3 regions of the Brevibacillus sp. AG genome follow, and region 2 is predicted to be linked to each of the others. Evidence: predicted binding sites of a transcription regulator. Region 2 holds the regulator's gene; each other region holds the start of a gene.

Region 1 (10,341 bases), on a different contig from region 2:
CTCGCGATTGAAACAAGAGCTGGCGAAGGACCCTGTGCCTTCGACTGTTCTCGGGATGACGTCGCTTGGATTAGTCGAGATGACGCGAAAAAGAGTGCGTGCGAGCCTGACGGAGCGGCTGACGGAGCCGTGTGAGGCATGCAAGGGCCGAGGGAGAGTTTGGCGAGTAGACGAGCTGTTCCGGCGCATGTACGCCGAAGTCACCGCATTGGCAAAGAGCCAAGATGCGGAGGCTGTTCTCGTGGACATGCCGCCAAGATTGTTGGACATGATAGAGGAGTGGGAAAAAGCAGAAGCAATCACATGGCCTGTCCATGTCTATAAGCAGCTTGTTCCTGCGATGAGCCCGGATGAGTTTCGAATTGGATACGTCGGAAATCGGGCAGAGGCGGAGCGTTTACAATCGAAATAACTTGACTGGGCTATTGTAGCTATGATAACCTAATGGTTGTCATGCAGATATGCCTCGTGCATACTGTAACCGCACGAATCAGGTAAATAAGCCGTCGCTCGTCGACGCACCTGTAAAGGCGAGTCTGAGTATAGGAGGTGCACACAGTGTACGCAATTATCGAAACCGGTGGAAAGCAATACAAAGTTGAAGAGGGAGCAGTTCTCTTCATCGAGAAATTGGCTGGCAACGAAGGAGACGTTGTTACTTTTGACAAAGTTCTCTTCGTAAGCAAAGACGGCAAAGTTACTGCAGGAGCTCCTACAGTAGCTGGTGCAACGGTAACTGGTAAAGTAGAAAAACACGGTAAATCTGCAAAGATTATCGTGTACAAATACAAAGCCAAGAAAAACTACCGTCGCAAGCAAGGTCACCGTCAACCATTCACTAAAGTTGTGATCGAAAAGATCAACGCTTAATTGGTGACTTGTTATGATTGAAGTGATCGTGAGCCGTGCGTCGCACGGTATCCATGAAATTAGTATTTCCGGACATGCCAATGCGGGTGCCTATGGGGCAGACATCGTTTGTTCTGCTGTATCAGGCATCAGCTTTGGTATATTAAACGCCATCCAACCTTTGACGGGCATCACTCCTGATGTCGCTGTCGCACAAGAAGGCGGTGGGTTCTTGAAGTGGAGCCTTTCTTCTTCGGATGATGAGACTGCACGAGAGAAACAACAGCTTTTGGCAGAGAGCATGGTTATTGCTCTTTTGTCGGTTGAGGCGAATTACGGCAAATACGTAAAAGTAAATGATCATAAATGGCAGGGAGGTGTCTGATATGAACATGCTGTTTAACTTGGACCTTCAGTTTTTCGCATCGAAAAAAGGGGTAGGTTCCACAAAGAACGGTCGCGATTCCATTTCCAAACGTCTGGGCGTGAAACGTGGCGACGGGCAATTCGTTACTGCTGGTAACATTCTCGTTCGTCAACGCGGAACAAAGATTTACCCAGGTGCGAACGTAATGAAAGGCGGAGACGACACTCTGTTTGCAACTGCAGATGGTGTGGTTCGTTTCAAGCGTCTGGGCCGTGATCGCAAACAAGTTGTGATCGAGCCAGTTGCTTCTGAAGCGTAAATATTTGTTAAGAAAAACCCAGCGATATAGCTGGGTTTTCTTTTTGTCCGGCTCTTTTTTATGGTACAATAGATGGGAAAGATATTCTTATCGACTTGGGTGAATGTGATGGGGGACGAGCGGAGGCTGTTTACGCATCAGACAGACCAACTGCTGACCGTTCTGAACAGGCAGCGGCATGACTGGTTGAACCACGTTCAGGTTCTGCTCGGCTATTTGCATTTGAACCGTACTGAACAAGGAGAGGCCCATTTGAAACGCATTGCACAGATGGCGATGCAGGAATCGATGGTTGCCCGATTGAATAGCTCCTTGTTGTCCGTCTTCTTCTTGACATTTAATGCACTGAACAATGAATTGCTTTTAGAAGTAGACGTGTGCAATCATGTGGATCTCACGCGAGTAGTTTTGAACGAGCAAGACTTGTTCCAGTTGGTGTCAGAGATATTATGCACAGTGAACGATCATGTAGATCAGAGCGGGTACGAAGCAGCCAGCATGCAGGTAAGCTTGCAAATGGATGAGCGTGGCGTTCATTTTCGTTTTGACCTGGCCGGTGTACTACGTGCATCCGGAATGGAAGAATTGGAAAAGCTGATACGTAAAAGCGAACAGAGTACGGTGGAGGTCACCGAGTGGATACATACGGAAGAAGAATGGGTCCTGAATTTGGTGATCCCATTCGCGGAATGAAAGAGGTGACACCATGTTTGTCGATCAGGTAAAAGTATATGTAAAAGGCGGGGACGGTGGTAACGGAGCCGTCTCCTTTCGCCGGGAGAAGTACGTACCGCTGGGTGGTCCAGCGGGTGGAGATGGCGGTCAAGGTGGAGATGTCGTGTTTGTCGTGGACGAAGGTCTGCGTACACTGGTAGATTTCCGCTATCAACGACATTTCAAAGCACCTCGCGGAGAGCATGGCCGCAACAAATCTCAGCACGGAGCTGGCGCGGAAGATATGGTCGTGCGCGTGCCACCGGGAACAACTGTCATTGATGATGATACTAAAGAAGTGATTGTCGATCTCGTGGAGCAGGGTCAGCGTGCTGTGATCGCAAAAGGCGGACGTGGTGGACGAGGCAATATTCGTTTTGCCAACTCTTCGAATCCAGCCCCACACATCTCGGAGAACGGAGAACCAGGTCAAGAGCGTTACATTGTCATGGAGCTCAAGCTGATTGCAGATGTGGGCTTGGTTGGCTATCCGAGTGTAGGAAAATCCACCTTGCTGTCTAGTGTAACAGCGGCGAAGCCAAAAATTGCGGCGTACCACTTTACGACGCTGACACCGAATCTGGGTGTTGTGGACTTGGGCGAGCAGAGCTTCGTAATGGCTGACTTGCCAGGATTGATTGAAGGCGCGCATGAAGGTGTGGGTCTTGGTCACCAATTCCTGCGTCACGTAGAGCGTACGCGCTTGATCGTTCATGTGATTGACATGGCAGCGGTAGATGGACGCGATCCATACGAGGATTATTTGCAGATCAACCGAGAGCTGACTATGTATAACCTGAAGCTCGAAGATCGTCCGCAAATTGTAGTCGCGAACAAAATGGAACTGCCAGAAGCAGTGGAAAACCTGCGTATTTTCAAGGAAAAGGTTCCAGATGTGAAGGTGTACGAGATCTCTGCTGCAACCCGTCAAGGCGTACAAGAATTGATGTATGCGATCGGGGATGCCTTGGCGACGATTCCGGACAAGCCTGCTGTTGAGGAAGTTGCGGAAGTGGAAGAGCGCGTGGTGTTCCGAGCAGAAAAAGAACCAGAGGAATTCGAGATTACGCGTGATAACGAAGTATTTGTTGTCAGCGGTGAAAAGATCGAGAAGCTCGTACGCATGACCAATCTGACCAGCTATGATGCAGCTCAGCGTTTTGCAAGACAAATGCGCTTTATGGGTGTAGATGATGCTCTGCGCAAGCTGGGAGCAAAAGACGGGGATACCGTTCGGATCGGCAAATTAGAGTTTGACTTTGTGGAGTGACAAAAACCATGATTGATGTCCCATCACTGAACCCATTTTTGGGGGATAAACGACTCCAACGCGGTGCGATGCTACCGCTAATCATCTCCAAGCAGGTGAAGACACCTGTCCAAGTTATGGTTGAACATGCAAAGGGCAGTTATCTCGTAGTTTCCTACGAGATGAAGCCTGAAACGAAAGCAGAGCTTCTCGGATCAACTGTACGCATTCGTTGGGAAACGGATGCGGCAGTGAATACCATTGATTTGGAAGTAGTTTCAGAGCAAACGCTTTGGCCGATCAAGCTTTTAGGGATGATTCCGATTAGTATAGGGGTAGAAATTACACAAAAGCGCAAGCAGGATCCCATCTCCCCAGATCTCGGTATTTCTGTCCCTTACAAGGTGATGGGAGCTAGACCGATCGAAGAAAAAGGCGAGGCAGTGTTGCTGAAATTTTCTCCTACCCGTCTTGTTTTGGGAACGGACGGTTATGTGTCGAAGGGCGATTTTCTCCACTTGTCTTTCAAGATACCGAAGCAAGCGCAGGAGATCGTCATGATGGCGAAAATCGTGGAAAAAACGTTCCAAGACAAACAATCGATCATTGAATTAATCTTTACGGATATCAATGAAAAGCACCATGAACTCATCAAAGATTACTATAAAAAGCTCTCAACTACCGCTTCTTCCTAAGGAAGCGGTTTTTTTCCTTTGATGTTCCTGTGAAGAAGGTATATAGTAGAGTACATAGAGTTCTACATCGAGCCTGTTCACTTCATGATTTGTTGTGTACGCTTTCCTGAATAAATACTTGTGAAATCATTCACTTTTTATTATTCGAATCCGTTTTCTGCTTAACTTTGTGAAAAATGTTACAAGCAATTTTTTACCGGATTTTCAGGGAGAATAGCGGCCGTTACTCGTATGAACAGGCATCGAGAATAAAAGGCCTCTATTCCAAAGCAAAGGAGGACGTTTTTTTTATGTCTCAAACAACTACGCAACAAGCTCAAGCTGCTGCTGAAGTAGCAAGCACTGCAACTCTGGCACCAGCGCAGCAACAAGATGTACTCGATCAGTTGATGAAACCAGAAATCCAAGAGTCACTTAACGTATTGGTGGCGAACCTGCCTAAATTGGCAGAACTGACAACTCTTTTGACCAAAACATATGATTTGGTACAAACAGTAGCAAATGATCATGTGTTGATCGACGACATCAAAGGCGGAATGGAAGAGTTCGTAAAACCGATCTCTGATAAAGCGAAAGGTATTGCGCAAGCAGCCATTGAAGCCAATGACCGTGTTCATGTTGAAGAGTCTACTATCGGTTTGTTCGGTATTCTCAAAATGCTCAAGGATCCGCAAGTACAAAAAACTTTGCGTTTCGCACAAGCATTTCTGGAAGTATCAGCAGAACGTCAACAACAAAAACGCTAGTATTTTTTATTATGGAATGTAAGACAAGGACGGAGGATTTGGCATGGCGAAGCATATTCTGATTCTAGGCGGCGGTTATGGCGGTTTGCTCAGCGCATTGACTGCACGTAAATACATGACGGCTGAAGAAGCGTCGATCACGGTGGTAAACCGTTTTCCTACTCACCAAATCATTACGGAACTGCACCGCTTGGCAGTAGGAAACCTGTCTGAACAAAACGTGGCGCTCCCTCTGGAAAGATTGCTGCGTGGCAAAGAGATTAACCTCGTAGTAGACACGGTAGAAAATATTGGTCTCGACTCCCAACGCGTTACACTGGGGAGCGGCGATTCCATCAAATACGATGCTTTGGTGATTGCGCTGGGTAGTGAAACCGCATTCTTCGGAATCCCAGGTCTGCAAGAGTACAGCTTTACACTGAAGTCTGTAGAAGAAGCAAATCGTCTGCGAGCACACCTCGAAGAGCGCGTGATTGAATACAAGACGAGCAAAAATAAAGCAGATGCTACCTTCGTTGTAGGTGGTGGCGGTCTGACCGGTATCGAGCTGGTTGGGGAATTCGCTGATATGCTGCCAAATCTGTGCCACAAACACGGCGTAGACTTTGCAGACGTATCCATCTACTGCGTAGAAGCAGGTCCATCCATTTTGGCTGGTTTTGCTCCTGACCTGGTTGAGCGTGCGAAAACGAGTTTGGAAAAACGCGGTGTTCAGTTCCTGACAGGCGTACCTGTAACGGAAATGAAAGAAACCACAGTTTGTCTGAAAGATGGCGGTACCATTGAAACCAAAACAATGGTATGGACAGGTGGCGTACAAGGAAATCGCGTAGTGGCTGAGTGCGGCGTGGAAGTAAACCGCGGACGTGCAACTGTTACAGAATTCCTGCAATCCACTTCTCACCCTGATGTATTCCTTGCAGGTGACAGTGCGGTCGTAATGGGGCCAGAAGGTCGTCCATTCCCTCCGACTGCGCAACTGGCATGGCAAATGGGCGAAGTAGTAGGTCACAATCTCTTCGCACACTTCAACGGCACCAAAATGGATACCTTCAAACCGGTATTCTCCGGTACATTGGGTAGCCTGGGCCGTAAAGACGCGATCGGAACAATCGGTGCAAGCCAACTGAAGCTGAAAGGTCTGCCTGCAACCTTGATGAAAGAAGCGAGTAACGTTCGCTACTTGACTCATATCAACGGTCTGTCCTCTTTAGCATACTAATCGAATCAGGAAAACCCGGGATCATGGTATCCCGGGTTTTTTGTGTTTGTTTATCCGTTTCCGCTTGGATCCTCAATCACGTTTGGGGATTGTGCCATCTTTTTGCCCCGCATGTCATTGCCAAACTGTTCGAGACTGCTTGGCTTACCAGCTGGGTGATTGTTACGGCGCTCCGATTTATCTGACTTTCCACGTCCGGCCATTTGTCTTTCACCTCCTCCATACGATACGCATTATTGTGCGCGAAGAAGCTCCCCCTCATGTAATCAAAGTAAACCAAATGTGATCCGATGAAAAAAAGTGACGGATAAGGATTGTCACATTCCATGCTTTCCGTTATAATGTCCTCTATGAAGAAACAACTGTTTTTCTCAGGAGGACACAACGCATGAAAAAGGAAGAAAAATTCTACTTGATTCGATCTGACATCCTGCCAGAATCGATTGCCAAAACGATTGAAGCCAAGAAGATGCTGGAATCCGGCGAAGTGGATACTGTGAACGAAGCGGTTGAACGGGTGGGATTGAGCCGCAGTGCTTTTTATAAGTACAAAGATGGCATTTTTCCGTTCAATTCGATGATGAGCGAAAAAATTATGACGTTTACGTTCTCTTTGGATCACATGTCAGGTTACTTGTCCAAAGTGCTCACATATGTAGCAGATCAAGGTGGAAACGTATTGACCATCAATCAGACGATACCACTTCAAGGGATTGCTACTATATCCATGTCAGTCGATATGGCTAATCTTCGCGTATCTAGCACGGAGTTTTTGGATAGCTTGCAGCTGATCCCGGGCGTTCGCAAAGCGATGATCGTCGGTAGAGGCTAAGCAAAAAAACAATCAAAGAAAAGGCAGGGGAGAGAGACATGGAGAAGCAGAGCATTAAATTGGGATTAATGGGTTTTGGAACAGTAGGGACTGGTGTAGTACGTATCATTCAAGCGCATCAGGAGGATTTGCAAAAGCAAACCGGCCTCAGTATTGAGGTTTCCCGTATTCTTGTTCAGGATGCAGAAAAATCTCGCAATATTTCATCCATGGAGGGCGCGCTGACCACAGATCCTGCTAGTCTTTTGGATGATCCAGAAATTGAAGTCATCGTAGAAGTAATTGGTGGCATTCACCCTGCAAAAGAGTACATTTTGGGTGCACTCGAACGAGGCAAGCACGTAGTAACAGCCAACAAGGATCTGATGGCGTTGCACGGAGCCGAAATTTTAGAGAAGGCGCAAGAAAAGGGCTGTGACGTTTTCTACGAGGCAAGCGTGGCTGGTGGAATACCAATTTTGCGTGCGCTTGTAGAAGGGTTTTCCTCAGACCGTATCGCGAAAATGATGGGGATTGTCAACGGGACGACCAATTACATCATGACCAAAATGAGTCAAGAGGGCGCAGAATATAGTGAGGTATTGAAAGAAGCGCAAGCACTGGGCTACGCGGAGCAGGACCCAACCTCCGATGTGGAGGGCTTTGATGCAGCCCGCAAAATGGCGATTCTGGCAACGCTGGGCTTCCGTGTACCGATGAAGCTCGAAGATGTAGACGTAAAAGGGATCAGCTCCGTGAGCAAGGAAGATATCGCTTATGGCAAACAACTGGGCTACGAAATCAAGCTGCTCGGCCTGGCTCGTCGTGACGAAGAGGCGATTGAGGTAAGTGTGCAGCCGACTCTGGTTCCAAAATCCCATCCACTCGCTTCCGTAAATGGTGTCTTTAATGCCGTGTACGTACATGGGGAAGCGGTAGGAGAAACCATGTTTTACGGGCCGGGCGCAGGTGAAATGCCGACTGCTACCGCCGTTGTGTCTGACCTGGTCACTGTCGTCAAAAACAGAAAGCTAGGAGTGAATGGACGCGGAATGGTTGCTCCCTACAAAGAAAAAGTATTGAAAGAAGACAGCGAAAAATTCTCTAAATACTTCCTGCGCATCGTAGTTGCAGATAAACGCGGTGTTCTTGCTCAAATTACGCAGCTATTGGCAGACAAAAATATTTCCCTTGAGCAGGTCATCCAGCAACCGTTCAACAACGGACGTGAAGCGGAGATTATCATGATTACACACCTGTCCTCAAAAAGTGACATGGATGCGGTACTGGCTTACATGGAGCAGATGGATATCGTATCAACTGTGCAGAGCTGCTACCGTGTAGAAGGGGGAGACAAATAATGGCTTTTGATCGACAGTCTGGCATCTTGGCACGTTACCGGGAATTTCTCCCGATCACAGAAAAAACTCCGCTGGTCAGCTTGCATGAAGGAAACACACCCCTAATCCATGCTCCGAATCTTTCCAAACAATTGGGGGTGGAGCTGTACGTCAAGTACGAGGGGCTCAATCCGACTGGCTCTTTCAAAGATAGAGGCATGGTCATGGCTGTAGCCAAAGCGGTAGAAGAGGGAAGCAACACAATCATGTGCGCTTCGACGGGAAATACATCAGCAGCAGCTGCGGCGTATGCGGCACGCTCAGGATTGCGTTGCATCGTTCTGATCCCGAACGGCAATATCGCGTTAGGCAAGTTGGCTCAGGCTATCGCCTATGGTGCAGAAGTCATCGCGATTGACGGTAATTTTGATGAAGCGCTGGATATCGTTCGCGAAATCACAGCGAAAGAGCCGATTACACTGGTGAATTCCGTGAACCCTTACCGGATCGAGGGACAAAAGACCGCGGCGTTTGAAGTGTGCGATGCGCTGACGGATGCACCTGACATTTTGGCCATCCCAGTTGGCAACGCAGGAAACATTACAGCATATTGGAAAGGCTTCGAGGAATATTTCGCAGCCAAAAAATCGAGCCGCTTGCCTAAGATGTACGGATTTCAGGCAGCGGGAGCAGCGCCGTTGGTTCATGGCAAACCAGTAGCCAACCCTGAAACGATTGCGACAGCCATTCGCATTGGTAACCCGGCGAGCAAGGATGGCGCTTTGAATGCCATTTCGAAATCAAGCGGTCTTATCGATAGTGTAACGGACGAAGAAATTTTGCATGCCTATCATTTGCTGGCGAAGAGTGAAGGTGTGTTTTGTGAGCCAGCCTCGGCAGCATCGCTGGCTGGCATTATCAAGCTGCATGAGGCGGGAAGGCTTCAACCTGGCAGCCAGATCGTGTGTGTACTGACTGGAAACGGACTAAAAGATCCAAATATCGCTTTGAAGCTGGTAGGTGAAGAGCCGCGTTCTGTTCCGGCGACACATGAAGCTGTGATGGAGCTGGTTCGTCAAAGTGGGAGAGAATTTGTATCATGAATGGACAACGTGTAAAAGTAACCATACCAGCAACAACAGCGAATCTGGGACCGGGATTCGATGCGCTGGGAATGGCTTTCCAGTTGTATTCTTTCGTAGAAATGGAAATCAGTGATCATACGACAGTAGAGATGATGGGCAAGGAGCTGCAAGGAACACCGACGGACAAAAACAATCTCCTGTACAAGGTTGCGGCGGGATTGTTTCAAGAAGCAGGTCTCGCCATTCCTGAGCTGGCGATTCGTGCTTCCAGTGATGCTCCCCTGACGAGGGGATTGGGGAGTAGTGCGGCTGCGATTGTAGGTGCACTTGTAGCGGCCAACCATCTCGCTGGCGAACCATTTACTCGTGAGCAATTGTTTGAAAAGGCAACACGCCTAGAAGGGCATCCGGATAATGCGGGAGCTTCGATGTTTGGCGGTATCATTGTTGCGACGATGCCTGAAGTACCAGGAGACCCCATTCCATATGTGCGGTTTTCTGCTCCGGCGGGATTGCAAACACTCGTCGTGATCCCAGACTTCATGCTCTCGACAGAAAAAGCGCGGAACGTTTTGCCACAGGTGTACAGCAGAGAGGATGTTGTATATAATGTGGGTCATAGTAGTTTGCTAGTTGCTGCACTGGCACAAGGCAGACTCGACCTGATGGGACGGGCAATGTCGGATCGGTTGCATCAGCCGTATCGAGCAAAGCTTGTACCTGGCTTGAACGAAATCCTGGACAAAGCGACTGAACACGGGGCACTGGGGGCTGCTTTAAGCGGCGCGGGACCGACGATCCTCTGTTTTTTCTCTTCGGATGAAGAATTAGAGAAGCTGCGTGCATTTGTGGACAGAGTGATGAAAGGGCACGACATCTCGTACCGCGTGATGATCTTGCAACCGGACGAAAATGGCGTACAGGTAGAAATCCATCAGAGATAG
Region 2 (10,341 bases):
ATGGAACGCCAACCGAAACGGATTCCTCAGACATGTGGGATGTTTACCGCCAGCTGGCCCTTCGGAAGCGGGAAGAAAAAGGAACAGCGTCTCTGAAGCGTCCTCATATCGATGCGACAGTGACCAAGGCGTTTGCCGACCAGCTCGAGGATGTTTTGGGCGAAAACGGGCATATGCAGGCGAAAATGTCGGGGTATCAACGTCGTGATGCTCAGGAAGCGATGATGCATGCCGTCTATGAGGCAATGGAGAATGGTGCCCATTTATTGGTAGAGGCAGGGACAGGTACGGGAAAATCATTAGCCTATCTCTTACCGGGGATCATTTGGGCTCATCACAATCAGCAGCAGCTGGTGGTCAGTACCAATACCATTCAATTGCAGGAACAGTTATTCCATAAGGAAATCGCTACCTTGCAGGAGTCGTTGCCGTTTTCCTTTACAGCTTCGACGCTAAAAGGCAGAGGAAACTACTTATGCTTGCGTAAATTTGAACAAGCCGTAGACGAGCCTGTAGAAGGAAGCAGCCAAGAAATGCGCTTGGTTAAAGGACAGATGCTGACGTGGCTCACGCAAACCGTTACCGGTGACGTGGAGGAGCTGAGCATGCCTCCAAGTGGTCAACTGCTGTGGCAACAGGTAAAAAGTGATACGAGCTCTTGTTTGAACCGGGCTTGTCCCTGGTTTAGTCGCTGCTACTATTTTCAGGCGAAGGAACGGGCTCGCGATGTCGATGTACTCATCGTCAATCACGCCCTTTTCATCAGCGACTTGCAAGCGGAAAACAGAATCCTCCCTTCGTATGAAGTTGCCATCATCGATGAGGCCCATCATTTGGAGGATGCCGCGACACAGCATTTAGGCAAGCAGTTTTCAACCACGCAGCTTCTTTTCTTGTTAGATCGTGCATCGGTTGAAGAGAGTGGGGCAATTTCCCGCTTCGCAGAAGAGCTGCAAAGCTGGATGCCTGCGGTAGAAGAAGATGTCGCCACAAAGCTTTTAGAGCTGAGAAAACAGTCCGCTGCCTTACGTGAGAAAGCGCAGCAATGGACACAGCTCTTGTATGCATGGGCATCAGACCGTGCGGAGGAGACGACGGACGCAGGACGTGAGACAGTACGTTATCGGGTCGAATCGTTTGTAGGTAAGCACGAGAAGATACGCAAAGTAACCAAAAAGCTGATAGAAGGGATGACTGCATACGCAGCGGGCATCGAGCAGCTTTTGCGAACGACTCCGCAAGAGGAAAAGCCACCATTTGTCGTACGCAGTCTACTGACAGATTTATTCGGTCTCATCAAAGACTGGCAAAATGTTGTGGAGCTGCTTCACTTCTTTTTACTTGAGCAGGATGGCGAGTATGTATATTGGATGGAAGTAGAGTCCCGTACAGCTCGCAAGCAAGTTCATTTGTCAGCAGCACTCTTGAAGGTTGCCGACTCACTGGCAGAACCGCTTTTCGCGCAGAAGCGGAGTCTGATCTTGACATCAGCCACTCTGACGGTCAAAAACAGCTTCTCCTACATCAAAAGCCAGTTTGGTCTCGACCAACTGTCCGAGGAACGAGTGCGTACCTTGTCACTGCCATCGCCTTTTCATTATGAAGAGCAGGGATTACTGTTGATTCCATCTGATTTCCCCGCACCAGGCAAAGAGAGTGACCACACGTATTTGGAGGCGGTCATTCAAGGGTGTGTTGATGTGGTACTGGCTTCGAAAGGAAGGACGCTGATTCTATTCACCTCCCACTCGATGCTTCGACTTGTTTACCAAGCGATGAAGGAACGGCTTGCGGATGCTCCAGAACCGTATACGCTATTCGGTCACGGAATCGATAGCAATAATCGGAGCAAGCTGGTTCGTTTGTTCCGAAGCATGGAGAGAAGTGTCCTGCTTGGGACGAGCAGCTTCTGGGAAGGTGTCGATATCCAGGGGGAATGGCTGAGCAGTCTAGTCATTGTTCGCCTCCCGTTTGCTCCACCGAATCATCCTGTGTATCAAGGAAGGGCCGAGCTTTTGAAGGCAGAAGGAAAAAACGCTTTTATGTCCTTGTCTCTTCCACAAGCCGTTCTGCAATTTAAACAAGGGGTGGGTCGATTAATTCGCCACCACTTGGATCGCGGGGTCGTGATCGTTCTTGACACGCGTGTGGTTGAGTCGAGATATGGACGCTCATTCCTTCAATCTTTGCCGCCATTTCAGATCGAAAGCGGTCCATGGCCAACGCTTCGAGAACGCATAGAGCCATTCCTTAGTATGCAATCCCTGTCAGATTCATAAAATGAAGCAATAGTCTCATAGGGATTAAGGTGATAAAATAAATGTTATGGAAAAAAGAGTGGCGTTGGTGGATTGTAGTTCTTAGTGCGATTTTCCTTTGCGCATGCTCGATTGATAGCCATTTGTATTTGCAAGAAGCAGCAGTGAAGATAGATGACCCGTTTGAAACAGAGACAGAGCAGGAATTTTCGGGTCTCATTATCACCTACTTGGCACTTCCGCATGGTGAGAGTACACTTTTGAGAATGCCAGGTGGCAAAACGATGCTGATTGATACGGGTACGGCAGATGATTGGCCCGTTCTCTCGGCACGCTTGGCAGAGCTCAAGATCACACGGCTCGACTATGTCGTGTTGACGAACGACCAGCCTGAGCATATGGGAGGCTACGCTTCATTGAGCCAGCAAGTGCTTGTAGATGCCGTCATTTTGCCCAAGCTGATCGCATCATCGCTTCGCCATGTCGTGCTGCTTCGCTCCAACCAAAAACAGATGGAAGCAGAGCAAGGACAAGTACTCACTCTTGACCAAGAAATCTCCATGGAAGTTTTGCTCCCGGATGAACCGTTATTTTTATCGCCTCAGAACAATTCTCTCGTTTTTCGATTGACGCACGGTCAATTGAGATTTTTATTTATGAGCGCCGTGAATGAAAAAGCAGAAGAACGACTGATGGAACGGCAAAATGACAGACTGAAGGCGGAAGTGCTAAAGGTAGCAGGTCAGGGGAGCAATCAAGGCTCTTCGCAACCGTTTCTGACGCAAGTCGATCCACAGGTCGCCATTATTCAAACAGGCCGATCACGGGATCAAATGAAAGACGGTCAGACGGAAGTCATGGAGCGCTTGGGTGAGTCATGGGCCGAGACATACGTTACCAGCGACGACGGTTCCATTACCATTTTATCGAATGGAAAAGAATATCGGATTTTGAAGCAAAAGAATTAGGGGGGAAGACCGAACGTGGCAAAACACGAAAAGATTTCAGAAGCGGTCGTCCGTCGTTTGCCGATTTATCTGCGTTACCTCAGTTATTTGCAGCAAGTTGAGGTGACCACCGTTTCCTCCCAACAGATGGGCAAGAATCTTGATGTGAATCCTGCCCAAATCAGAAAGGATCTTGCAGCTTTTGGTGATTTTGGAAAAAAGGGAATCGGCTATGATGTCGATTATCTGGTGGAAAAAATCCGTGAAATTCTGAAGCTAACGGATGAAATCCGTGTCGCTTTGGTCGGAGCTGGGCATTTGGGCCATGCCATTAGTAACTACAACGCTTATTTGAAAGATAACATGCGGATTGCGGCCATCTTTGACAATAATCCAGAGAAGCAGGGCAAAAAAGTCGCAGGTATACCCATTCAGCCTTTATCAGAGCTGGAAGAAACAGTCGTCGACAAGCAAATCAAGCTGGCGATTATTACGGTACCGGCACCTGCAGCGCAATCCGTATGTGATCAGTTGACTCAAGCGGGTATCAGGGGGATCTTGAATTTTGCCCCTACGACGATTCGCGCAGGAAAAGATGTTCGCATTCACTATGCGGATGTGACGTCCAACCTGCAAAGCTTGGCCTACTATTTGACGTAAGAATGGAGTGTATACTATGAAAAAGACGATCCTCATTCACGCAACAGTCATTACCGTTAACGATACGAATGAAGTCATTTACGATGGTGCCGTAGCATTCGAAGGCAACAAGATTACGTATGTGGGCCCAACTCCTGAGGACCTGTCGGAAGCGGGATACGATGAAGTCATCGATCAAAAAGGTGATTACATACTGCCTGGCTTAATCAACACGCATGGACATGCTGGTATGTCCCTCCTACGCGGTTATGCAGATGATTTGCCGCTGCAACAATGGCTTGAAGACAAAATGTGGCCATTGGAGGCGCAATTCACGGGAGACACAGTAAAATGGGGTACCCAGCTGTCGCTTATCGAGATGATTCGTACCGGTACCACTACGTTTGTGGATATGTATGATCATATGGATGTCGTGGCGAAGGAAGTCGATACTGCTGGAATGCGCGCTCGCCTTTGCAGAGGGATGATTGGTCTGTGCTCCGAAGAAGAACGTCAAACAAAGCTGAAAGACGCGACTCTTTTTGCAAAAGAATGGCATAATCAGGCAGACGGGCGTATTACCGTCATGATGGCACCGCATGCGCCGTACACGTGCTCGCCAGAATTTATTACCCAAATTATCGAAAAAGCCGATGAGCTTTCCTTGCCGCTTCATATCCATATGTCTGAAACTGCTTGGGAAGTCGGTCAAAACGAGAAGGACTACGGGCTTCGTCCAGTTGCGCATTTGGAAAAGCTGGGAATGTTCAATCGTCCAACACTCGTCGCGCATGCTGTTCACCTAACGGATGAAGAAATCGACATTTTGGCAAAATACAACGTAAGAGTTTCTCATAACGTAGTGAGCAACCTAAAACTGGCTAGTGGTGTTGCGCCAGTTCCTAAAATGTTGGCAAAAGGTGTAAGCGTGTCCCTGGGTACCGACAGCTCTGCAAGCAACAACAATTTGAATTTGTTTGAGGAATTGAAACTCGCTGCGATCCTACACAAAGGTGTGAACAACGATCCAGTAGCGGTTCCAGCAGAGGAAGCACTTCGCATGGCTACTCGTTATGGTGCAGAAGGGGTATTCCAAGAGGAAACACTCGGAAGCATTGAAGTAGGTAAGCAAGCTGACTTGATCGTGCTGGATAGCCACCAAGCCCATTTCCACCCGGCACACCAACCGATTTCACACGTGGTGTACGCAGCAAATGGACGCGATGTGAAAGATACGATTGTAGCGGGTAAATTCTTGATGCGTAATCATAAGCTGTTGACCATCGATGAGGAGCGCGCGATTTATGAAGCAAACCGCGTATTCCAAACGTTAAAACGGTAAAAGGCTCCTGTCAGGTGGGGGACAGGAGTAAGGCAGTGTAGGTGTAGGTAGGGGAATTGGATACTACGACGTTCCGTTGTTCATTTTTGCCACAGCTTTTGTCAGGAGATGATGGCGAAAATGAAGAGTGGGTGTGTGCGACCATTGACGCAAGGGAGACGACAATCCTGCCCAGGAGACGCGGTATTCCTGTAACAGAAACCCAAGTATGTCAGGAGATGTGGTTTGTTGCGAAGATGTCACGCGCTCACCTCCTCGGGGTGTATATGTAGTATGACCGCCCGACCTTAAGCTATGATTAGCAACTTTTCCGTGTCGTTCTAAAACCTTCCCGTATAGCATAGGCTAAAGACAAAAATGGGACAGGGGGGACGACATGTACATCCGGCCCAAAATGCTGTGGTGGCTCATTCCTATCCTACTCGGTCTATTTCTCCTTGGGATTGTATTGGGGACAGTAAGTCGATCAGCCAATACAGACAGCACTGATACTGCGTCTGCGGTCAGACAAACAGCAGGAACGGAGCAGACAGCGACGACGGTAGCGGAGCTTTTGGAGCAGATCACGAAGGAAGAGGAACGCTCATTTCTGGTATACATGCAGGATCAGACCTTGCATGGGCGATATCAAAATGAGCAATTTCAGCTCACAGGAGAAATCGGTGGCCACCAGCTTGAAATAGCCAGAAAAGATGGGCAACCAGTATCGGTGCGAATTGATGGCCAGATACAGGATCATGCCGCACTGCCGTATGCGATGTTCACCCCGCATGAGCACGCAGTATTGCTCAAGGGAGTTTTGCAATCGGTTAGTCCTGAACGCCTTGAAGATACTGCAGGGCAAGGATGGAGTGGATATCGGATAGCGGTTCCACCAGAGGAAGTCTCTTCGTTATTATCGATGTGGTTAGGTCCATCCTTCCCTATTCAGGATTTGTCTTCGAACGTAACAGACGGAATGAAAGTCAATTACCAACTATGGTACGAGTCAACTACGGGGCAGCTTCGCCAACTGGAGCTGGATTTGCAAATGCAAACAGCAGTTGGAGTGAAGAGAGACCAGCTTCGATTCCGATTGTAATGTCAGCCACGTAAAGGAGTTACTTTGCTGTGTTAGTACGAATTATCCTATCAATCGTAGCCGTCATTTTACTTACGGGAGCTGGGTTCGCCTATCACCTGACGGCTTCTGTAGCAGGAGAGCGTAATCAATTTGAGGAAACCGTTCGTCAGTGGGTCCAGGATCGCACGACAATCACGGAGATTGAATCCATTGATGAATATCGAGGCAAGGAGAGCTACGCTGTCGTCATTGGGAAAAATAAGGCGGGTACACAGGTTGTAGCATGGATGACCGATCAGAAAGTTAGTTTCGATCGAATGGATCTAGCTGTTCCTAAAAAGAATGTAGAAGAGGCGGTTTACAAGTCATTCCCGCAATCGGAGATCACTCATTTGGTTCCTGGTCTCGAAAACGATAAGAAATTTTGGGAAGTCACTGTCAAAGACAAAGACGGTCGTTTTCACTATATTCACTATGATCTATTCACAGGTGCTTTGTTAACCTCATACGTGCTCGCGCCAACCTAATACGCTTGCTTGACGACAGGCCTTTTCCTTATGGGAGAAGGCTTGTTTGGCATTCCATCCAACATCTGTATAAGAAATTGATATACTCATATGATATACTGGGGACGTTGCAGAGAGAGAAAACGAGAACGATATTTATGGGGGGAGTAGCCGTGCAGTTGAAAAAGAGCGCAATTGGATTATCTTTGGTGGCAACCTTGGCACTCCTGTTCGGAGGATGGTTCTTGTATCAAAAGATGGAGATTGAGGAGCCAATCCGTGCAGAAATTGGACAAATGCAGTCCGCCACATTGGGTAATTTGGAGATCAGCAAAGATAAAATTCAAATAGATGTAACTGTTACAAAACCTGACACGTTTCCAGCAGAATATCGCAATTTGCTAACGGAAACACAAAAGATCGCAGGGGAAAAAGAAGTGGTCATTGACATAGACAATCAGTCGACAGCGATGAACGATATTTGGCAGAGCGGTCAATTTGTGTTTACAGAAGCGGTGGAGCTGCATGAATATAGCCGCATTCCAGCCCTCGTGGAACAATGGAAAAAGGGGAATCAGCTGGACGAAGCATCTGCATTAATGGATGACGAGAACATTTATGTTTACTTGAAAAAAGGAACGGAGGATTTCTACACCATCATCCCCCGTTCCATTGAAAAAGAGGTGACGGCACGTGCGTAAGGAAGTACTGATCGGCGTCGTACCTGCACTGTTTATTTTTCTTGTTTTTCTAGGTGTAAATATTACGCCATTCTTGGTTTTCGGAGCCGTACTGGGGGCGATTTACTTTCTGGTCATCCGTCAGCAAAATGGACAAGGCGGGAATGTCGCCCTTGGTGGGAAAAGAAAAGCAAACAAGCATGAGCTGCCGAAATCGGACGTGCAGTTTGCCGATATTGGTGGACAGGAACGCGCTAAAAAAGAACTGAAGGAATCGCTTGATTTTCTCGTGTATAAAGACAAAATTGAACAGTACGGGATTCGCCCGATCAAAGGTGTTCTTTTGACAGGTCCTCCTGGTACGGGTAAGACACTGATGGCGAAAGCAGCAGCGAACTATACAAATTCTGCCTTTGTGGCGGCATCAGGTTCGCAGTTTGTAGAGATGTACGTCGGTGTCGGTGCACAACGCGTTCGTGAATTGTTTCAAGAAGCGAAGACATTGGCAGAGAAAAATGGGCAAGACAGCGCGATTATTTTTATCGATGAGATCGATGTCGTCGGTGGAAAAAGGGACGGTCAACAGCAACGTGAATACGATCAGACCTTGAATCAACTGTTGACGGAGATGGATGGTGTAGCTACGACCGACAAGCCGCGGATTTTAGTCATGGCAGCTACGAACCGGAAAGACATGCTCGACGCAGCACTGTTGCGTCCTGGTCGTTTTGACCGTCATATTAGCGTTGATCTCCCAGACAAGCCAGCACGCGAGCAGATTTTGACCATTCATACGGCGAATAAACCGCTTGGCGAAGACGTCACACTGGAAAAAGTGGCACAAGAGACATTCGGTTTTTCTGGCGCACAGCTGGAAAGTGTAGCCAATGAAGCGGCTATTTACGCCATGCGTGACCGACAGGACAAGATCACTGCGAAGCATTTTGCTTATGCCGTGGATAAGGTCATGCTCGGAGAGAAAGTAGATCGAGAAGCATCAGAGGAAGAGAAGAAGCGTGTTGCTCTCCATGAATTGGGGCATGCCATTGTCAGTGAGATGGTGCGACCAGGCTCTGTCTCGCAGGTCACGCTGAGTCCACGTGGCAAAGCACTAGGGTACGTCCGACAAAATCCAATGGAAGACCGCTATCTGTATACCAAGGATGCGATGGAAAAGCAAATCATGGTTAGCCTTGGAGGAGCCGTAGCGGAGGAAATCTACTACGGTGGGCGCAGTACTGGATCGAAGAATGACTTCGAGCAAGCGCTGGGAATGGCACAGGAAATTGTACAAAGCGGTATGTCGGATTTGGGGATTGTACATTTGCAATACGTGGAGAAGAGTCGTATTCATGACGAGGTTGAGCGTCTGCTGGAAGGGTTGCTCGTAGAAACTCGCAATCTTTTGAGACAATATGACTCCGTATTCCAAACAGGCTTGTACACATTGATGGAAGCGGAAGTTCTGCAAGGCGATGAATTCAGAACGCTTTTGTCACAAACGAAAGAAGAAGTTGCTGTATAAATGAAGATAAAGAACCTGCTAGCCAACGGGAGAGTTGGCCAAGCAGGTTTTTTTGTGTTGGCTGGAAACTTAGGCCAATAAGGATGAAACAATTTTGTAGACACGGTGCCAAATAGGGAAATGGATGAATATCCTACAAGAGTGATACGGGAATGAAATCAGGAGGCAAGGAGACCCTATGGCCAATGTGAACCGGCGAAAAGCAAACAAAAGTCTGAGCAAAACCTTTAGGCAGACCATGCACGAGTTACCGCTCTCATATACATCATCACCCGATCGGGAGTGGATGGAAGACCTCGAATTAAATCTGCTTGAAAGTAATTTGGAGAGCGATCAGAGAATACCTCCCCTCTCTGCTGCCACACCGAAAGAGCAACAACAACCGATTCCCAAAGTACCCAAGCAGGACCTATCCTCCAAACAGGACTCGTTTTCCAGACAGGATTCAACTTCCAGGCAGGATTCAACTTCCAGGCAGGATACAACTTCCAGACAGGTTTCAACTTCCAGGCAGGATGCAACTTCCAGACAGGATACAACTTCCAGACAGGTTTCAAATTCCAAGCAGGATACAACTTCCAGACAGGTTTCAAATTCCAGACAGGATACAACTTTCAAACAGGATGCATCTTCCAAACAAAGCTCAACTGCCAATCCGAACTTTTATTCGAAGGTCATCAAAGACCGAAATGATGATCGTGTCCAATCATTTGTCTATACAGACGACTTGACAGATCAATCAGTGACAACTGAAAAAATTGCGAACCGTGCCATTGACTCGTCCAAGATTAAGCAAGGCGCCGTGGATAATTCGATTTTGAAGGATTATGCCGTGGACAGCAGCAAACTCGCGGACATGAGCGTAACCTCCACCAAAATCGCACCGCATGCGATACTGAGGGATCATCTGGGGCGGGGAATCGTAGACGGTGAGCATTTGCAGGATTATTCGATATCCGCGCAAAAATTGATCAACCATAGCATTACGTCGGAGAAGTTAGCTGATAAAACCATCGACTCCATGAAATTTGCCGACCACTCGATTCAGAGTAAGCATATTCAGGATCAAGCCATTACGAATGACTTGATCCAGGATCAATCGATTACCACGGAAAAAATAAAAATGGGATCCATTCAAACAAGTAACCTAGCCAATTATGTGATCAACACAGTGAAGCTTGAGGATGGAGCAGTCACAGGAGATAAATTACGCGATGGAGCAGTTACTTCGACGAAGATAGACGAGGATGCAATTGAGTCTCAACATATCCGTGAAGGCTCCATTTACCGTCATCACCTCACTGAAGAGCTAATAGCTGGCAGTAATATTAGCGCTGGCAGCATCACGAATCATCACATCGCATTTCAGGCCATTTACAGC
Region 3 (10,341 bases), on a different contig from region 2:
GTAAAGTATTGTCCGCGCCCCATTCTTTTGGCGATTTCTATTTGAATCCACCAGTCAGGCTTGGATTCTTCGAACCATTCCTGTGCCTGACGATGACGAATAATGCGACCTTCGAGATTGGTAGTCGTTCCATCGTCTTCTGCCCAAGTCGTAACAGGAAGAACGACATCGGCGTATTCAGCTGATTCGGACAAGTAAAAGTCGCAGCAAACCATAAAATCCAAACTTTTCAGGGACTCTCGAACATGGTTTAGATTTGGCGCACTTACAACCGGATTGGAGCAGAGTAAGTATAAGCTGCGAATCGTTTTATCCTTCATCAGCTGGAACATCTCATAGGCAGAGACACCTTTCTGCGGCATCTCTTCCGGGGAAATGCCCCAGGCACATGCTATTTCACGCACATGTTCAGGATTGTCGAGCTTGCGGTAGCCAGGCAATTGATCGGCTTTTTGCCCGTGTTCCCGCCCGCCCTGACCGTTTCCTTGACCAGTAAGGGTTGCAACACCTGATTTTGGACGGCCAATCTTTCCTGTGACGAGCGACATGTTGGTATAAGCCGATACGTTGTCCGTCCCTTTCGCCTGTTGCTCCACACCACGGCAAAACATCACAATCGCATCGGGTGCCCTCCCGAAAATGTCGGCAGCCCGCACAATCTTCTCCACCGAAACCCCTGTTATTTCGCTGACATACTCCGGTGTGAAGATAGCAACCACTTCTTTTGTTTCTTCAAAACCATTCGTATGATTTCGAATAAAGTCTTCATCCATATGCCCATTCTTGATCAGGAGATGAACGATTCCGTTTGCCAGTGCCAAATCTGTACCGGGCCGCAGATCCAGGTGGATATCAGCTCGACGTGCCAAAGGCGTTTCCCGTGGATCGGCTACGATCAGATAACCGCCTCGATTTTGCACTTCCCAAATACGAAACATGCTGGTTGGATGACACTCTGCCGCGTTTGAACCGGCCAAAAACAAGCAGTCTGTTTGATGAATATCCGTCCAGGGAACGGTAGAACCGCGATCAATCCCCAAGCTTCGATTCAATCCTGCCGCAGCGGAGGACATACAAAAGCGGCCATTGTAGTCAATATAGCGGGTTTGCAAGGCGACCCGTGCAAACTTACCTGTGAGGTAGCATTTTTCGTTCGTCATGGAAACGCCAGAGTAAACAGACAAAGTATCTTTGCCATAGTTGTGTTGCAATTCCTTGAACCTGGAAACGATCAAGTCTAGTGCTTCCTCCCATGACGCTTCCCGAAATCCTTCCGCCGTGCCTTTTAAAGATGCATCTGTTCGAATCAACGGCCGCTGTATCCGATCTGGATGGTTCACCTGCTGATAAGCCGTCACCCCTTTTGGGCACATCTTACCCAGATTGACAGGGAAATCGTACCGTGGCTCCACGCCGATAATCTTGTTCGTCGTTGTATCTACACGCAGGTTCATCCCGCATTGCATACCGCAGTAGCAGCAGTGCGTGCTGACCAATTTCTCGTTCGGATGTATCTTATTTTCAATCACTTTAAAAAATTTATCCTTTGGCATGTTGATTTGCCTCCCTGGCATTGATCTCGTGCGTAGGAACTCCTGTGAAACGGAACATCCGGTATTTTCTGCGGCACGGCAAGCAAAGTTCAGCCAAGTGGAATCCTTCTTCCATTTGAAAAGCCATTTCGTTTTTACCCAGTACATTGATCACATCTGCCGACTGTTCCGCAGAAACAAACTCATTGCTGCACACTTTGCACTTTTTCATTTCCTGCTCGCCATAGTGCTCGCGATAATTACGTGCAAACACACTCATCGGGCGGAACGGTATGTGAGCCAGTTTTCCGAATGGCAGATAAATCAAGGTCACAATCACTGCGAATTGATGTGTGACGGATATGACCGGGTGCCCAAAGCCCCCTAAGAACATGTTGCTTGCGGTTAACATCAAGCCTGTCACACTGATAAACAGTAGCAGGTATAAAGGTAAAAAGTCGTAGACAAAGGATTGTTCAGCCCGTGCCTGCATGTTCTTGAATCTGCGATACAATGCCATGACTGCTCCACCGATGACCATAAAAGCAGTAATGTTCAACGCGTTGTAAAAGAGAAAGGCAATCCAGCCATCTGCTTGTACTGTCAGAACATCCACACCCATGAACACGACCTGATAGTAGCCGTTGTCCGTCATCGTGAAATACATCCAGCCAAAAACTAACGGAAAGGTGACAAACGCGGCCAAGATGCATCCCCATCCCAGCAAAATGTGCTGTGTCCAGCGATACCATCCCCGATTCCAAATAAAGCGATAGATGGCCAGATGATCTACCGTTGTATTCGCCGTGCTTTTACGAAAGAGAAGTCGTAGCCCCTTTTTCAGAATGACATTCGTTGGCGGGCGATCTGCCCACGCAGAAAATCGGTATAGGAAGCCTCCAATAAAGACAAGAGTCCCCACCATATAGCCGTAAAGCGCCAGATCAATATGCGTGAAAAAACGTGTTCCCACGTAACTTAGGACGAACAAGCAAGCAATGATGATAAAAGCACGCTTCGCCACCTTGGAAGCAAATAGATAGTTCATACAACACCCTCCCTGCTGCTGCTCATTTTTTCCTTTCGCTTGAGGTCATTGTAGCAATGGCTCGTAACCCAGGTTGTGATTTACCTCACACCCTTGCCACAATCAGGACGATTTCCTCTTCCCAAACCATCAATTTCGGATGATATAATGAGTTACCTTTGTATCCTTGTTGTAGGAGGGACCACATGACCGGAAATGGCACAACGTTTGTACAGCAGATTTCTTCCGATTTTGTGAATAGCCTTGAAACGTTTTCTGTTAGGAAAAATTTCGTTCCCGGAGCCGTTCTGTTTTTGGATGGTGAAAGAGCCGATCAGCTATTCTTAATTTCGTCGGGCCAAATTAAGCTCACAAAAAACACGAACGATGGAAAAGAACTGACTCTGCAAGTATTTGGTGCAGGAGAGCTAGTCGGCGTCTCCGGGCTCTTCGAACAGGAATTGACGTACACCTCCACAGGCACCATGTTGATGGAGGGTGAGATATGGATCATCCCGCGACAAGGGTTGGAAAAAATGCTCATCAAAAACGGTCAATTTTGCGTAGACTTCCTGCGTTGGATGGGATTGATGAACAGACGGATGCAGTCTAAATTTCGTGATTTGCTACTCAATGGCAAAATCGGCGCCTTGTATTCAACGCTAATCCGCATGAGTAACACGTACGGCAAGCCACACCCCGAAGGAATCCTCATCGACCTTTCCCTTACCAATCGTGATTTGGCACAATTCATTGGCCTGACACGAGAAAGTGTCAACCGGATGCTTTCCGATCTGAAAAAACAGGACACCATTGATCTGCTTCCCCAGGGGTTTATCTTGATTAAAGACCTTGCCTATTTAAAAGAAGCCATTTTTTGTGATGACTGCCCTCCTGATATTTGCCAAATGTGAGCAAACTCTACATACATATCTACACGAAAATAGTCCTGGACTTGTCCGTCCAAGACTATTTTCATAAGTGATTCAAGCTTCTTTATCCATGTCTTTGCTCCGCAAGCTCGCTGAACATGCCCGCATAGTACTCAACGTCTCCTGCATCGTCCAGAATCGCGCTGATCGTTAACCATTGGAGATACTGATCCCCATTCTTCCGGCGATTCCAGATCTCTCCTTGCCAATAGCCATTCTTCTTGATCGAGTCCCACATCTTTTGATAGAAGTCGGCACCCTGTCTGCCTGATTTTAAAATATTGGGTGACTTGCCTATCACCTCATTCATCTCATAACCGGTCACTTTCGTAAAAGCATGGTTCGCACTTTTTATGACTCCGCGTGTATCGGTAATCAGTATCGCCTCTCCCGTCTTTTCCATAATGGTGGCGGCGAGCTGCAGCTTTTCTTGATAAAACATCCACATCACCAAGACCAAGCTTGCCAGTGCAAACTGCGATAGCGCCATGAAACCGATCGCGTAATGCCCCGTCAGATTAAACAGCAGCGTTAAGATCAACGGCGGGAAAAATCCTCCTAATCCCCCCATGGCAGATACGATCCCATTTACAATCCCCGCTTGTCGCGAGAAATACATCGGCACTAATTTGAACACGGCACCGTTACCAATTCCGGCACATATCGCTACCAACAAGCACCCTACCGTATACATTAAAATCGATGGCGAAAACGATAAGACAATACCAGACAAGGCGAGCCCGGCAAACACAATCATCAATGCCTTGAAGGGGTTCCACCTATCACCTAGCCATCCTCCCAATGGTCTCGCCAGTGTCGCCAAAAGAATGAACCCTGCTGTTCTCATACCTGCATCTACTTTATCCAATTGGAAATGGCTCACTAAAAAATTCGGGAGATACACGGTGAAAGCGACGAAGCAACCAAATGTAATAAAGTAAAACAAACTGATTAACCATAGCTTTTCGTTTTTGTAGACACTCTTGATCTGCTGACCAAGAGGAGTCACTACCTTCGGTTCATTTTTATCCCCCATCAAGAAGGTAAGTACAGCGAATCCCGCAAGCAATAACAGAAACATCTGTACAGTACTTGCCCATCCAAACGATTTAGCCAGAACTGGCGCTGCAAAAGTGGTTATCGCTGTACCAATATTCCCCATACCGTAGATTCCGTTTATAGAACCATGCTTCTCTTTCGGATAGTATTTAGGGAGAGACGTGACACCAACGGAAAACACCGCTCCACCTATCCCCAAAAATAGCCCGCCTATTAACAAATCTGTATAAGTGGTCGCCTGGCTAATATAAAAAACAGGAGCCAGCAGCAAGAGAAAGCTTATGCTAAATAATATTCTCGCGCCAAATCGGTTACTCCAATATCCTACGGGGATTCTCAGCAACGATCCCAGCAAGACTGGAATCGCTGTCACCCACGCCACCTCGCTTGCACTCATTGGTACGGTTTCTTTGATAAAAGGCATGAGCGATGACAGAATGACCCATACCATGAAACCGACCGTAAGACTCAACGTTTGTAACGGCAACTGCCATTTTCGTACCATAACAACACCCCTCAACTTGGGAATCTTCTTCATCCACTATGATAAGAGGCAATGTTTTTTCCCGTTGTGATTTTAATCACAGCCTCCTTCCAGGCAATCCGCTTATAATCAAAGCGAAATCTTGAATCGAAGGAGTGGATTATACATGTTTTGTTATCAATGTGAACAGACTCCATCAGGTGGTTGTAAGGTCATCGGCGTTTGCGGAAAGAATGAAGATCTTGCGAGTATTCAGGATACCATTATTTTTGCTTTAAAAGGAATTGCCGCTTATGCAACACATGCTCGTCAACTAGGCTATATCGATCCTGAAGTAGATGGGATTACACAGGAAGCTCTCTATTTTACATTGACGAATGTGAATTTTAACTTGGATGAACATTTGCAAATGGCCATGAAAGTAGGCAAAGCCGCCATCAAAGTCATGGAGCTTTTGGATCGGGCTCATACGGATCATTTCGGAGTCCCGCAGCCAATCACAGTCTCGCAAAATAAAATAGAAGGAAAGTGCGTCATTGTTACGGGGCACAATCTGTTTGCTCTCGAAGAGCTGTTAAAACAGACAGAAGGTAAAGGAATCAATGTGTATACGCATTCCGAAATGCTGCCTGCACATGGCTATCCCGAACTGAAGAAATATCCTCATTTGAAAGGAAACATCGGGAAAGCATGGTACGATCAACGTCAATTGTTCGAGAAATTTCCCGGCGCCATACTGGCTACAACAAACTGTGTGATGCCCATTCGAGGCAGCTACGCCGATCGTTTCTTTTCGTATGATATAACCGGATTGGAGAACGTGACGAAAATTGTAGATAACGATTTTGCGCCACTCATTGAAAAAGCATTGTCTCTTCCTGAGGCTTCCATCGAATCGGAACTGACATTGACGACCGGGTATCATCACAAAACGGTCCTCGGCATCGCCCCTGAAATCATTCAGGCAGTCAAGGAAGGAAAGATCAAACGCTTCTTCGTCATCGCTGGTTGTGACGCTCCTGGCAAGGGAGGCGAGTATTATCGTGAATTGGCTACGTCCTTACCGCCAGAAGCAGTCATTCTTACTACCTCCTGCGGAAAATTCCGTTTTAACGATGTAGATTTCGGCATCGTGCCAGGTACCGACATCCCAAGGTATATCGATTTGGGACAGTGCAATAACTCGGTTTCTACCATTACGATTGCAGCTGCATTAGCCGATGCCTTCGAATGTGAAGTGAACGAGCTGCCGGTAAGTATCGTTCTTTCCTGGTTTGAACAAAAAGCGGTTGCCATCCTGCTCGGTCTGTTTAGCCTGGGGATACAAGATATACGGATTGGCCCAAAATTGCCTGAGTTCATTCAGCCTGGTGTTCTGCAAGTACTACAAGACTTGTTCCATATCCAATTGATTGGTGATGCCCAAGAAGATATGAAACAAATGCTGGGAATCACTCAGTAGGCAAAATAGAAAAAACGGCTTGCAGAAGGTTAGTTGTAAGACTAACCACTGACAGCCGTTTTTTTCATTCGCGATTGCTCATTTGCTTTCTTCACGTTTTAAAAAACTGATCCATTTTCCTGTGTGTGCGTCGACAACTCCTTTGTCTCCGCTGAGGCGGTAAACAAGCCGCGGTTTTGGTTGCTCTACCTCGTTAAACTCTATATCCGGTAGCAAGTAGTAGAGTTCGAGCGATTTTTTTACGGCTTGCTCCGTTTTTTTCGCAGAGGCCAGGTCTACTCTCTGCATGTTATTGTCAAGAATCACTGGCGAGGGGAGCTCATCATCCCCTATAATACTGTTGCCTGAGTACGGGTTGACAGCTACTTCAAATCTTGCGTCCTTAATCAGAAGACCATTTTTCAACCATCCAAAATGCACTTTATAGTCCCGCCAATTCGTCTCCTTCCCCCTCAGACCTCCATCATACGGCTGTGGTTCAAGCATATAAATATCTGCCAACTGATCACGGAGCGTCGTTTGCAGGAGATGGATTGCGCTTGCCTCCGCTTGCTCGCGGGTAAAACCTCCGTCTTTCTGACTCCCAGCCTTTGGAGCTGAAGCAGAGGGCATTTCCTTCAAAATCTTGATCGGTTGCTTTGGTTTCGCCACCGCCCCTTTGCCATCGATCATCACGCCTGAGATCGCATCTACCATTTGCGGATCGGTTGGTAGGTAATCGTAGACCAACATGTATTTCTGCTTATGATCTTCACCGTAAAAACTCTTATAATACATGGTTGGCTCCGTTTTTTGTTCCAACAGCTCGCGTGCTTCCTTTTCCGATATGATTTGGCTTGCGTCAGGCAACTCCCCCTCATACCATAATCGATTGAATCGCAGAACCTTTCCGTCTCCTCGCATGGTTACAGTGATCCCATTGTCCTTAAAAGGAATACCATTCTCTACTCTCTGAAATTTAAAATAGTACGTTTCCGAATTGTTGCTCTCGAAATCGCCTTCTTCTAGCAATGTTAGCTTCGCTCGTTCCTCTGGAGGAATGACTTTTGTGAGAAACTTCATTACTCCCTCAAGATCGATTTGCTTTCTATTCGCTGTAGCAGGGCCAGGGGCTTCGCTGTGCTCGCCATGGTATTGATATCTCAACAGATTCCCTGAGACAGGATGAATTACATACATGATACTTGATTGATCTGATTTATTCCAAATAAGGGACCACCCCGCATAGGGTATATAGTCTTCATACGGTTCGTAGTAGTTTCCATAGCCATACTCATAACCTTCGGGGATAGTCACCCATTTCTTGGCGTATTCAATAGCCTCTTGTTCTGAAAGAATCTTTTCTGATTTTTGTTCAGCTGCCTGTACCAGTGTACTCTCATCTGCAATATTGCCTAGTACGAGTAAAGATAAAAGCAAGAGAATCGACAATCGTTTCCAAAATCCTTTTGTACTACTTTGCTTCATACACATGTTCCTCCTCTATCTATTCCCATTGATTTCATCGAATGATTACGGATTTCATCACATTGATATTTTTCCATTCTTTGTTAACTTTATATCAATATACATATTTTGTAAAACAGAAAAAGAGACGGTTTCCCGCCTCTTTTTCCTCCACCTTGACTTGCTATTTCTACCATTCCGTTTCCGTTTTGTGTTCAATTATGTGTACGACTTTTGGTTCAACTTCTTTCATCATTTGTTTCAGTAAATCATCGCTGATTGTTACTTTATTTTTTCCATCTTGAAGTTGAACTTCAGCCTGTGTTTTTGCGATCACATCAATTACTTGTTGTTTCGAGATATTTTTAGATGCTGCAACCTCTACAACAGATTTCCCTTTTGCTATTTCTTCTTTTAACTCTGTCGGGCTCATTTTTAGTAAAGAAAACAGTTTTTCATCGTTTAAGAAGTAATCAGCAGTATAATCAGGCTTACCATTTAAAGAGAAGAACCCTTCTACTTCCTTGTTTGATGGTGCAGGAGCTACCGGAGAAAGACTAATCGTATTACCTTGAACAAATGCTTGGTAACCCTCTCCCTCTGATCCCTTCTTGGTGTAATTCAAGATAAATGTTTTCTGATTTGGATTGTCCATTTGCTCCATGGCAGCCTCATAATCTTTGATGTTGCCATACAATTTATCAATGAGATGATCCACCTTCGCCTTGATTTCCTGATCGGGCAAAGTAATGAGTGGTTTCTCCTTAGGCTCCCAATTCTCTTGAGTCAGGTCTTGAATCTCACCCGTAATACCGTTTGTATGAAGAGTAAGCTTTTTGCCAGTTCCTCCTTTTTCCTGCAGGACGATGCTTAGTTGGACCTTTTTGGTTGAATCACTGGAGTCTCCAAGGTAGCTCGCATCGATAATCTCAAACGATTTTGCTTCGGGAATTGCGCTGTACAGCTTTTCAAGTGCTGCCTTACCAACCTCATCCAGCTTGACTTGTTCAGAAGTCATTGGTGCTCGAGTAAGCATGTCAATCACAACAGGGGCCGCAAATGCTGCGGTTGGAATCAAAATCGCAGCAGCAACTAATCCACCAATTAAACGTTTTTTCATCGTTATTTCGCTCCTTTTCCGTTGCAAATAGTGAGAATAGGATTGTTCTATACGTTTGGAAATGGCCGGCGGACACTCCATCGTTTCTGCCTCTTCGTGCAGATGTTCACGGATTTTATGTTCAATAGTCATTGATCTTTTCCATCCTTTCCAGGGGGAGATTCCCGAAGTCTTTTCTAAGCGCCTGGAGGCCAGCATGATATCTGGACTTGACTGTACCCAACGGAATATCGAGCAACGTCGCAATTTCCTCAAGAGTATAGTCGTGATAAAAGCGGAAGATAATCACTGTCCGCTGTTTGTCGGTCAGTTTTCGTATGGACTGGGATATCAGTTGGTTCCTCCCATCCATCAACGCAGTATGTTCATCCCAATAAGACTCTTCCCGGGAGAAGGAACGGATCCGCTCAAAAATGCGGAATCTCCTCCAGCTCTTGACCCGAAATCTCTGCACTTGACGGATTACCAGGCCATGCAGCCAGAACTGGAAAGGACGGTTCGTATCGTAATTAGCAAGTGAGGTCCACATTTGCATATAGATTTCATTCATGACATCTTCCCGATCCTGCTTTTGATCCACCAGAAAGGAGACGGTCCGGTATACGTCCTGAAAGGTGGCATCATACATCGTATGAAATGCCTGTTCATCACCCTCTTTCATTTTTATAAGTAATTGATACATCTCTTCATTTTCCATTCAGAGGGCCCTCCTGAGTAAGCTTACACACTATATTGTCTCTCTTTCGGAAAAAGGTTCGGTCCTCTTCTTATTTTTTTTGCAAAAGGTGAGTATCCTAGGATCTCTGTGCGTGCTCGTACTGCTACATCTCACCCCACCGCAGTCAAAACTGCTCATGTTTTGGAGGTTGATAACCTATTTATGTCGAAATCTAAAATGGACAATAATCACTAAGTAAAGCCACAAAGTCAGTTCGAAGAATAAAGAGTGGGAGCATGTAAAATGAATGTAAAAGAAAAGCTAATATTCATAAAAGAAAATGGCTACCAAACACCATCCGATACATTTCAATTCGTAGTAGAAATGATGAATGAAATTGGTTCTTTGGATGCCACATTACGTGATGACCTCATTTATACAACCTTATCACATTGGATTCCTGGTAATTCTCTAACTGCAAACGAACTAGAACAACTGATACCAATCATTCTAGATAAAAACCATTTGCTTTTTAAGCTTGGTGAAACAAATACAGACTCTGTCTTTACCCGCTCTTTCTCTATGCTAGTCATCCCCCTACTCCTCATGCGGCATAGAGAA

What was found. Region 2 encodes Rex, which represses fermentation and respiration genes when NADH is low (regulators of the CRP and FNR family bind a similar motif). Its sites were predicted from a motif close to TTGTGAAATATTTCACAA; they were not measured.
Region 1: a site for Rex is predicted at 4,312-4,329, ahead of POF51_RS21420 (DUF1641 domain-containing protein). Genes of this name have one in related genera too.
Region 3: a site for Rex is predicted at 5,120-5,137, ahead of hcp (hydroxylamine reductase). Genes of this name have one in related genera too.

What each region holds. Positions count from the first base shown of each region.
Region 1 is NZ_JAQMYO010000008.1:68,158-78,498, reverse strand. It holds gene POF51_RS21455 (Rne/Rng family ribonuclease) at 1-412, shown strand, start outside; ribosomal protein L21 leader region at 470-548, shown strand; gene rplU (50S ribosomal protein L21) at 559-870, shown strand; gene POF51_RS21445 (ribosomal-processing cysteine protease Prp) at 884-1,234, shown strand; gene rpmA (50S ribosomal protein L27) at 1,242-1,535, shown strand; gene POF51_RS21435 (Spo0B C-terminal domain-containing protein) at 1,644-2,228, shown strand; gene obgE (GTPase ObgE) at 2,242-3,519, shown strand; gene POF51_RS21425 (hypothetical protein) at 3,528-4,193, shown strand; gene POF51_RS21420 (DUF1641 domain-containing protein) at 4,484-4,939, shown strand; gene POF51_RS21415 (NAD(P)/FAD-dependent oxidoreductase) at 4,983-6,161, shown strand; gene POF51_RS21410 (hypothetical protein) at 6,212-6,364, opposite strand; gene POF51_RS21405 (ACT domain-containing protein) at 6,550-6,993, shown strand; gene POF51_RS21400 (homoserine dehydrogenase) at 7,032-8,333, shown strand; gene thrC (threonine synthase) at 8,333-9,415, shown strand; gene thrB (homoserine kinase) at 9,412-10,341, shown strand.
Region 2 is NZ_JAQMYO010000001.1:868,871-879,211, reverse strand. It holds gene dinG (ATP-dependent DNA helicase DinG) at 1-2,279, shown strand, start outside; gene POF51_RS03820 (ComEC/Rec2 family competence protein) at 2,321-3,226, shown strand; gene POF51_RS03815 (redox-sensing transcriptional repressor Rex) at 3,242-3,865, shown strand; gene POF51_RS03810 (amidohydrolase) at 3,882-5,186, shown strand; gene POF51_RS03805 (hypothetical protein) at 5,250-5,429, opposite strand; gene POF51_RS03800 (hypothetical protein) at 5,563-6,267, shown strand; gene POF51_RS03795 (cell wall elongation regulator TseB-like domain-containing protein) at 6,297-6,776, shown strand; gene POF51_RS03790 (hypothetical protein) at 6,929-7,456, shown strand; gene POF51_RS03785 (AAA family ATPase) at 7,449-8,960, shown strand; gene POF51_RS03780 (WIAG-tail domain) at 9,139-10,341, shown strand, end outside.
Region 3 is NZ_JAQMYO010000006.1:313,351-323,691, reverse strand. It holds gene POF51_RS17875 (molybdopterin oxidoreductase family protein) at 1-1,553, opposite strand, end outside; gene POF51_RS17870 (hypothetical protein) at 1,540-2,580, opposite strand; gene POF51_RS17865 (Crp/Fnr family transcriptional regulator) at 2,766-3,473, shown strand; gene POF51_RS17860 (nitrate/nitrite transporter) at 3,556-5,055, opposite strand; gene hcp (hydroxylamine reductase) at 5,201-6,496, shown strand; gene POF51_RS17850 (YcdB/YcdC domain-containing protein) at 6,575-7,963, opposite strand; gene POF51_RS17845 (hypothetical protein) at 8,133-9,194, opposite strand; gene POF51_RS17840 (sigma-70 family RNA polymerase sigma factor) at 9,184-9,759, opposite strand; gene POF51_RS17835 (DUF2785 domain-containing protein) at 10,024-10,341, shown strand, end outside.